4 regions of the Roseibium sp. RKSG952 genome follow, and region 1 is predicted to be linked to each of the others. Evidence: riboswitches for the same ligand, from Rfam matches in the RefSeq annotation. Region 1 holds a riboswitch; each other region holds the start of a gene.
The links. Region 1 has a riboswitch for thiamine pyrophosphate ahead of thiD (bifunctional hydroxymethylpyrimidine kinase/phosphomethylpyrimidine kinase). Riboswitches for the same ligand answer to the same signal wherever they lie in the genome.
Positions count from the first base shown of each region.

Region 1 (2,199 bases):
AGCGCGTTTTCGGATGTCTTCGACGATCTGTTCGGCGATTTCATGGGTGGCCAGCGTGGTGGCGGCGGTGGACGTCGCGCGGCACGTGGATCGGACCTGCGCTACAACCTGCGCGTAACGCTGGAAGAAGCCTATTCCGGCCTGCAGAAAACTATCAATGTACCCACTGCCGTGGCCTGTTCATCCTGTGATGGCACCGGTGCGGAAAGTGGTGTTGAGCCAACAACCTGTCCGACCTGTTCGGGTATGGGCAAGGTGCGGGCGCAACAGGGCTTCTTCACGGTCGAACGAACCTGTCCGACCTGTTCGGGCCTCGGTCAGATCATCAAGAACCCCTGTAAATCCTGCAACGGCGCGGGCCGTGTTGAAAAAGAGCGTGCTCTTTCGGTCAATATCCCTGCTGGTGTTGAGACCGGTACTCGTATCCGCCTAGCTGGCGAGGGTGAGGCCGGAATGCGCGGTGGCCCTCCGGGTGATCTCTACATATTTGTCGAAGTCGCGCAGCATCAGCTGTTCGAGCGTGACAGCATAAACCTTTACTGCCGCGTTCCGGTAAGCATGGCCAAGGCCGCGCTGGGCGGTTCGATCGAAGTACCGACCATCGATGGTGGTCGTGGTCGCGTGCAGATCCCGGCCGGCAGCCAGTCTGGCCGCCAGATGCGTCTGCGTAGCAAGGGTATGCCCGCGCTGCGTGGTGGCGGAGTTGGCGACATGTTCATCGAACTGGCCGTCGAGACCCCGGTGAACCTGACCAGCCGTCAAAAAGAACTACTGCGTGAGTTCGAGGATCTGGGCGAAGACAACCATCCGGAGTCAAAGAGCTTTTTCTCATCAGTCAAATCCTTTTGGGATGGGATGAAGGGCTAAGAGCCCAGCAATCAAGAATGTCAGGCCGGTTCGTCAGAGCCGGCTTTTTTGTTCCTTAGGTCCAGTTTGATCTGAAACCGGCTCAGATTGGCCCTTGAAACCCGGTCCAAGCCCTGAGATTGTCCGCCCGAACCGTTGGGGTGCCCTGTCTTAGGGCTGAGAGGCGTGAATGCGCTAACCCATCGAACCTGATCCGGGCAATACCGGCGTAGGGAACGGTCTTAGTGCACAGACGTTTTCCATGCCCGTTGCCCTTTGAATATGGAGCAACGACATGGCGCATATCGCCCTGACAATCGCAGGATCGGACAGCGGAGGTGGTGCCGGAATTCAGGCCGACCTCAAGGCGATGTCTGCGCTGGGTGTCTATGGCGCCAGCGTTCTGACTGCAGTGACGGCGCAAAACACTCAGGCGGTGACCGCGGTACACGGCATTCCATTGGAGGTGATCTCCGCGCAGATCGAAGCGGTTCTGAGCGACCTCGACGTCGGTGCGATCAAAATCGGGATGTTGGCAACGCCCGAAATCATCCAGACAGTGGCTCAGGGGATTTCTGGTTTCGAAGGTCCGGTGGTGCTCGACCCGGTGATGGTCGCTAAATCCGGTGACGCCTTGTTGGCTGCTGAGGCGGTTCAGACCTTGCGTGACGTGCTGTTGCCCCGTGCAACGGTGATAACGCCCAACCTGCCCGAAGCTGCCTGTCTGCTGGAACAAACCGCAGCCAGAACGCCCGAAGATATGATCGCCCAAGGTCTTGGCCTTTGTGAGATGGGTGCACGTGCCGTTCTGATGAAGGGCGGTCATGGAGAGGGCGAAATCTGCCACGACTTACTGATTGATGCGTCGGGTAAAGTGGCTGATTTCAAAGCGCCTCGCAAATCCACAAGAAACACCCACGGCACCGGGTGCACTTTGTCATCCTCGATTGCCGCCGGACTTGCACAGGGATTGAACCTGACAGAAGCAGTGACTCAGGCGCATGGATATCTGCAGGGCGCAATTGCCCGCGCGGATGACCTTTGCATAGGGCAGGGCCATGGTCCGGTGCACCATTTCCATCAGGTCTGGTCGGCGTGACGGTCTGGTCGGTCATAGGTGCCGGTGTTGCCGGTCTGGCGGTTGCAAGCGAACTGGTTTCCCGTGGCGCACGTGTTCAGGTCTTTGATCCTGGCGGCCCGCCTGGCCCACATGGGTGTTCCTGGTGGGCTGGTGGCATGCTGGCACCATGGTGCGAATACGAGAACGCCGAGGAACCTGTGCTGCGACTGGGTCAGCAGGCCATCGATTGGTGGGCGGACCGGACGCAGGTACACAGACAAGGTACCCTCGTT
Region 1 is NZ_SMMF01000941.1:46,293-48,491, forward strand. Features, by position in the region: gene dnaJ (molecular chaperone DnaJ) at 1-867, shown strand, start outside; TPP riboswitch at 994-1,099, shown strand; gene thiD (bifunctional hydroxymethylpyrimidine kinase/phosphomethylpyrimidine kinase) at 1,142-1,945, shown strand; gene E1297_RS28465 (FAD-dependent oxidoreductase) at 1,942-2,199, shown strand, end outside.

Region 2 (2,199 bases), on a different contig from region 1:
CTGACAGTCCTTTGCCCAGGCGATCTGGGTCAGCTCTCCCAGCGTCTCAAGCTCGGCAAACTGTGCTTCGTCATTGGCGTCGGCAATCGACCCCGGACGCAGGCCATCACCGAGGCTGAACGACACATCATAGGCCCGGCAGATGTCGCAAATCTCATCGAAATGCTCATACAGGAAGCTTTCCTTGTGATGATGCAGGCACCACTTGGCCATGATCGATCCGCCGCGCGAGACAATTCCGGTGACCCGATTCACGGTCATCGGAACCATGTGTAAGCGCACGCCCGCATGGATGGTGAAATAGTCCACGCCTTGTTCGGCCTGCTCGATCAGCGTGTCACGGAACACCTCCCATGTCAGGTCCTCGGCAATGCCGTTCACCTTTTCCAGCGCCTGATAGAGCGGCACGGTGCCGATCGGAACCGGTGAGTTGCGGATAATCCATTCACGGGTGTTGTGGATATTGCGGCCTGTGGACAGGTCCATGACCGTGTCGGCGCCCCAGCGGATCGACCAGACCATCTTGTCCACTTCCTCTTCCATCGAGGAGGTAACAGCCGACGTGCCCATATTGGCGTTGATCTTGACCAGGAAATTGCGCCCGATGATCATCGGTTCGCTTTCGGGGTGGTTGATGTTGGCGGGTATAATCGCGCGACCTGCGGCGACCTCATCCCGCACAAACTCCGGGGTCACGTAATCCGGAATATTGGCCCCCCAGTCATTGCCTTCGCGTTGCTCGACGATGGCCTCGCGCAGCTGGTTCTCACGAATGGCGATGAACTCCATCTCGGGAGTTACGATCCCGGCGCGGGCGTAGGCGAGCTGCGTCACCGCCTTGCCATCAGTTGCGCGCAGAGGCCGCGGGCGCACCGGAAACTCGGGCGTCAGGCGGTCGCCTTCAACAAACCCGTTATCCTCGGGCTTGATCTCGCGCCCGTCATACTCTTCGACATCACCGCGCGCCTCAATCCATTTGCGGCGCAACGGGGTCAGGCCTTGTCGAATGTCGGTAATCACGTTCGGATCGGTGTACGGACCTGAGCTGTCATAGACCGGCAACGGCGGCTCTCCCGCGGTCGGGTGGACCGAAATCTCGCGCATTGGAACGCGGACGTCAGGGTGCAGTGTGCCATTCACATAGATCTTACGCGAAGCAGGCAGTTCACCTGTGGTGATTTTGGGGTTGGGGACATTCATGTTGGTGCTCCTCAAGCGGTTCAACTCAAAAAGACACCAGATGAGTTTTGGCTTGGGGAAACGAGAGGGTGTACAGCCCTCTGTTCGGAGTGCGCCCGCCCGGATCCGTGGCCTGCGCGCCCTAGCTTCCTACGCCAGTATCAACTGGGTCAGGTTCAAAGGGTCGCGTCGCCGGGCAATGCCCCGTCAGCCTCTCAGTCCCCTCGGTGGGACTCCCCTGCGTGACCTTTGGTTAGCTCAGGCACCACGTCTGAGACAAGCCCTTATTCAGCCATGTTTCGATTTACATAAACACAGCGTTAGGTAGGAGGGCGCTGTCATCAGGAATTTGTCTCTGCGGCACCGGTTAGGTGCCGCAGAGATTTTTGTTTTAGAACGACCACTTAAGGCCGGCGCGCAGGAACGGGCCCTGAGCATTGTCGCCGATCTCCTGTTCGGCCTTCAGCTCCAGCAGCATGTCCTGAACCAGATCTTTCTCATAACCCACTGCGACGCTTGCACCGGTAAAATCTGTCGATGCAAAGATCACATTCTGAGTTGATGAGAAGACAGTGACATCGGCCTGCGAATCCCCCAGACCTCGGCGCAGTACACCGCTCAGCTGGCCTGACAGAACTCCGCCATTGTTGAATTGCTTTTCAACTTCGGCACCCAACCGGGCTTCAATCACCTCGGTTGTGATGTCTCCGACCGTGGCATTCGCGACCGAGCCGGTTTCCGTGTAACCATCATCCTTCTGATTGGTATATCTGGCGTCTGCAAAACCGATCAGCCCGAATTTGTCGCTGACATCGAACGCGCGCTCAACACCGATATGTGCAGTCAGCAGTGTGCTGTCATAATCTGCCTTTGCATCGGCGCTGCCCGTGATCTGACGTGTTCGATCAGTCGAAAGCCAGCCGTAACCAAGCCCGGCCTCAACCGTGAACGCGCCAAACTGGCGACCCACCGCTGCATCCAGATAGAAGCCAGTGGTGTCAAAGTCGGTCGTGCGGCTAT
Region 2 is NZ_SMMF01000959.1:240,316-242,514, forward strand. Features, by position in the region: gene thiC (phosphomethylpyrimidine synthase ThiC) at 1-1,200, opposite strand, end outside; TPP riboswitch at 1,310-1,429, opposite strand; gene E1297_RS41115 (hypothetical protein) at 1,571-2,199, opposite strand, start outside.
Region 2: linked by a shared signal. The riboswitch ahead of thiC (phosphomethylpyrimidine synthase ThiC) and the one ahead of thiD (bifunctional hydroxymethylpyrimidine kinase/phosphomethylpyrimidine kinase) in region 1 are both predicted to bind thiamine pyrophosphate.

Region 3 (2,199 bases), on a different contig from region 1:
GCGGCGACCAGGGCAGCCGCGCCGATACCCGGCAATGGGCTTACTGGCTGAGCGCGCTCAACCATTCTGCAAGTGCCTGATCCCGCACGTCGGCGGCTTCATCGGGTGAAAAGAGCAGAGCCTTTTCCGGAATGGTCAGGGTTTCAAACCCTTCGGGCAACCCAGCTGCCGGGGTCACTGCCGGGTACATCCAGTTGGTTGTAGGAATGATCTGCTGGAACGCATCCGAAACCATGAATTCCAGGAATTGATCCGCCAGTTCCGGCTGATCAGTCCCGGCGAGTTTCCCTGCCACTTCAACCTGCATGTAATTGCCTTCGTCAAAGACAGCTGCCGATTTCGAAGCGTCTTCTTCAGCGATCAGGTGATAGGCCGGAGAGGTGGTATAGCTGAGGACCATATCCGATTCACCTTCGAGGAACAGGCCATAGGCCTCGGACCACCCTTTGGTGACTGTTACGATATTGTCTGCAAGACCAGCCCAGATTTCGGGTGCCTCGTCGCCATAGGCCGCCTTCACCCACAACAACAGACCAAGGCCGGGTGTGGAAGAACGTGGATCCTGAATGATGATCTTTGTCTCGCTGTTCGCCAATTCACGGAAATTCGCTGGGGCCGAGTAATCGGCGTTGTGAACAAATGCGAAATAGCCCCAGTCGTAGGGCGCAAAAACGTCGTCGGTCCATTCAATCGGCAGCGCGTAGTCAGCTGTAACGGAACTGGGTGCAAACAGACCGGTTTCCTTGGCTGCATTGATCAGACTGGTATCCAGTCCCAGCACCACGTCAGCTTCCGAGTTTTCGCCCTCAAGCCGGATACGTGACAGCAGGGCGGCGCCATCTTCAACGCCAACAAGATTCAGATCGCAATTGCAGACCGCTTCAAAAGCTTCTTCGACCTGCGGACCCGGACCCCAGTCCGAGACAAAGCTGTCATAGGTGTATACGGTCAGCTGAGGTTTGTCGGCGGCAATAGCCGAAGTTGCACTCAGTAATCCCGCAGCAATCAGCAGATGTTTCATATCATCCTCCATTGCGGCGAGAGGGTAAGGATGGATGAAACCGTCACCTTTCCCTCCGCCGGTTCTAGCCGGTTCAGGTTCAACGGGTTCGCCTGATAGGCATCTCAGCGCGGCAGGCCACGCACCCCGAGGTGAAGCTGTGATTAGGAGGATGGAGACCCGATTACAACTATAATCGCGTCACCCAGGGTGCACGAACCGAAAGGTAGCGCTCACAAATTGCTCATATCTGACATTAATTGCAGACCGTTGCCGCAACTTCGGCAACGATCCTTGGGTCTACAATTCCTCAGGACCCGCCCGTCAAATCTTGGGCAAGCATGAAGGCGTTGCCGTCGGGGTCATAGAATGTCGCCGTCTTGACCATGCCTTCGACTACATCTGTTGGGCCGTCAAACTGAACATCAGCCTGTTCTAGCTTTTGCCTTGCGCTGTCTAGGTCGGCGATGCCGAATACAGGGACGCAGTTTCCGGGCGCGGGTTTGGTGTGCTCACCAAGCCCAAGGGTTACGCCCTTGGTCAGGGTTTCTAGCTCTGACCAACCTGCCTCATCTGCATGATAAAGCGTTTTGAAGCCAAGCATGCTCTCGTACCAATCGGCGCTGGCGTGACGATCCTTAACCGACAGCGCAATTGTTATGGTTTCTTCCAGGGAAATGAGCGGCATCATCTTTCCTTTTAAGGTAAAATATAGTAACTATACTTTATGTACATTGATGCACTTGTCAACATCACTTCGCGGGCGTGGGCCCTGCCCATTCTTTCCAATCTTCACGAAGGTGTCCCTGGGCGGCAGGCGCCATTGTTGGCTGCAACCGGCGCGGGCCGTACGTCATTCTCTCAGAGTGTAGATCATCTCATCCAAATTGGATTGCTTGAGCGAAACCCGGGCTACGGCCATCCGTTGCGACCGGAATTTCGACTGACACAGCGTGGTGCAGTGGCAGCCCGGTTCGCCAATCAGATCCTGTCTGCGACCAGCGAAGATAATCAGGATCTGCTTCGGCGCTCATGGACGTTGCCCGTTCTGGCGACCCTTCATGAACTGAGCCACTTTAACGAGATCAGGCGAAACCTGCTGACGATCACTGATCGCGCCCTCTCACAGTCCTTGCGAATGATGGAGGAGCGGGATTGGGTGCAACGCGACATCGATGATGGCGCACGACCACCCCGCG
Region 3 is NZ_SMMF01000960.1:23,919-26,117, forward strand. Features, by position in the region: gene E1297_RS41310 (thiamine/thiamine pyrophosphate ABC transporter permease ThiP) at 1-65, opposite strand, end outside; gene thiB (thiamine ABC transporter substrate binding subunit) at 41-1,021, opposite strand; TPP riboswitch at 1,054-1,160, opposite strand; gene E1297_RS41320 (VOC family protein) at 1,311-1,688, opposite strand; gene E1297_RS41325 (helix-turn-helix domain-containing protein) at 1,827-2,199, shown strand, end outside.
Region 3: linked by a shared signal. The riboswitch ahead of thiB (thiamine ABC transporter substrate binding subunit) and the one ahead of thiD (bifunctional hydroxymethylpyrimidine kinase/phosphomethylpyrimidine kinase) in region 1 are both predicted to bind thiamine pyrophosphate.

Region 4 (2,199 bases), on a different contig from region 1:
CTTCAGCGATTTCGGGGGGAGCCGGCCTGCAAGGGACCTTGTCCCCGGCGTAAAGCGGTTGTTCGACCTTCTTGAGAAAGCCGATGCCGAAGCGACCACATCTGCAGCCTTTTGGCACGGGGAAAGTCCTTTGACACACCAAAGACAAAGCCTGAGCGCGTTTTTTGACGGAACACTTGCAACGCAACTGAGTAAATCCGGCATCGAACATGTGGTTCTGGCAGGTGCCTTCGCCGACTTGTCGGGAGACTCAACGGCGCGCCACGCATCCGAACTCGGTTTTCATACAACGGTCCTGTCAGACGTATTCGGCGCTACGAGCAAAGGCGCACATGCCGCAACACTCGGCATCACCCTGCCCCGGCTGGTGCATCAGGTCACGACTGCAGAATCGTGGCAGCGCGACGTTCTGGCGTAATACCAACCGCTCGAATTATTGACCTTTTTGACCTGGTTCTCCGCCGGTTCGGCCAGGAGAGTTTCAAAGGACGATGCGGGACATCATTCGAGAAACTGGACGCCGTGCGAACCGGCGGAAAACCGCCTGGCGGTGCGCAGCGCCCTTGACGCTCAAGCCCTTGTGCAAAAATCGCAAAGTAAGCTTTTCAAGGCACAGTCCGCCTTGAAGGGCTTCCCAAAAAATGAGCGCTTCAGATTGACCTGCTTACATCGTTCAGCACTTCTAAATAGAGCTCACCGGTTTTGCGCGCAGGAGATTTTCGATCTGCAAGTTCATTAGAAATCCCGCTGTTCCTGTGTCATGGCGGCAGGACGCAAATACCAATGCGTGCATAACCAGCTCCAGCACCCTTGAAGATGAGCCGCCGAGCCCTTACCCTAGGGGCGTTGCAGGGGAGTCCCGCCGTTTAGGGGACTGAGAGGCTAACAGGACGGATGTCCGGTGAAGCGACCCTTTGAACCTGACCCAGTTGATACTGGCGTAGGAAGCCCGGTCCCGAGCCTGACGGTTTGTCCGTCTGGTTGTTTCATGTCGCAAGTATCATCTTGGGGCCCCGTCAGTTTCCCGTGCCAAATGTCCGCTGTGTCTTTTTAAGCCAGCAGCTTGAGGAGCACCGGCATGACGTCACATTTTCCTTCCCCGGACCCGTCAAAGGTCCCGGCCATCACAACAGGCCCCCTTCCCGCTTCGAAAAAGATTTTTGTCGACGGCACACTTCATGACGGTGTGCGCGTGCCCATGCGCGAAATCTCGACCCATCCGACCGCCGGCGAACCGCCGCTTCCGGTCTATGACAGCTCGGGCCCCTACACCGATCCGGAATTTGTGCCGGTTATACGCAATGGCCTGCCTGCCTTGCGCTCGGACTGGATTGCCCGGCGTGGCGACACGGAAAGTTATGAGGGCCGCGAAACCAGGCCCGAAGACAACGGCTTTGCCCGGGGCGACCATCTGGTCCCAGAATTCCCTGCAAAACGCGCGCCCCTGAAAGCGGTATCGAGGGAGGCTGTCACCCAGCTCGCTTATGCCAGGGCCGGGATGATCACGCCGGAAATGGAGTTCGTGGCCATCCGCGAGAACCTGAAGCGCGAAGCCGTGGCCAGCGAACGCGACGGCGAAGCGTTCGGTGCCAACTTGTCCGATATCGTCACGCCTGAATTTGTCCGCCAGGAAATCGCGGCAGGCCGCGCAATCCTGCCCGCCAACATCAACCACCCGGAACTGGAGCCGATGATCATCGGCCGGAACTTCCGGGTCAAGATCAATGCCAATATCGGTACCTCTGCCGTCACCTCATCCATGGAGGAAGAGGTCGAAAAGATGGTCTGGGCAACCCGCTGGGGTGCCGACACGGTGATGGATCTGTCGACCGGCCGCAACATTCACAACACACGGGAATGGATCCTGCGCAATTCGCCGGTGCCGATTGGCACCGTACCGATCTATCAGGCGCTGGAGAAGGTCAAGGGCATCGCCGAGGACCTGACCTGGGACGTATTCCGCGACACGCTGATCGAACAGGCCGAACAGGGCGTCGACTACTTCACCATTCACGCAGGCGTGCGCTTGCACATGGTTCCGATGACGGTCAAGCGGGTAACCGGGATCGTGTCGCGCGGCGGCTCGATCATTGCCAAATGGTGTCTGCACCACCACAGGGAGAGCTTTCTTTACGAGCGGTTCGACGAGATCTGCGACATTTGCCGCGCCTATGATGTCAGCTTTTCTTTGGGCGACGG
Region 4 is NZ_SMMF01000715.1:1,787-3,985, forward strand. Features, by position in the region: gene E1297_RS04585 (cysteine hydrolase family protein) at 1-418, shown strand, start outside; TPP riboswitch at 849-949, shown strand; gene thiC (phosphomethylpyrimidine synthase ThiC) at 1,079-2,199, shown strand, end outside.
Region 4: linked by a shared signal. The riboswitch ahead of thiC (phosphomethylpyrimidine synthase ThiC) and the one ahead of thiD (bifunctional hydroxymethylpyrimidine kinase/phosphomethylpyrimidine kinase) in region 1 are both predicted to bind thiamine pyrophosphate.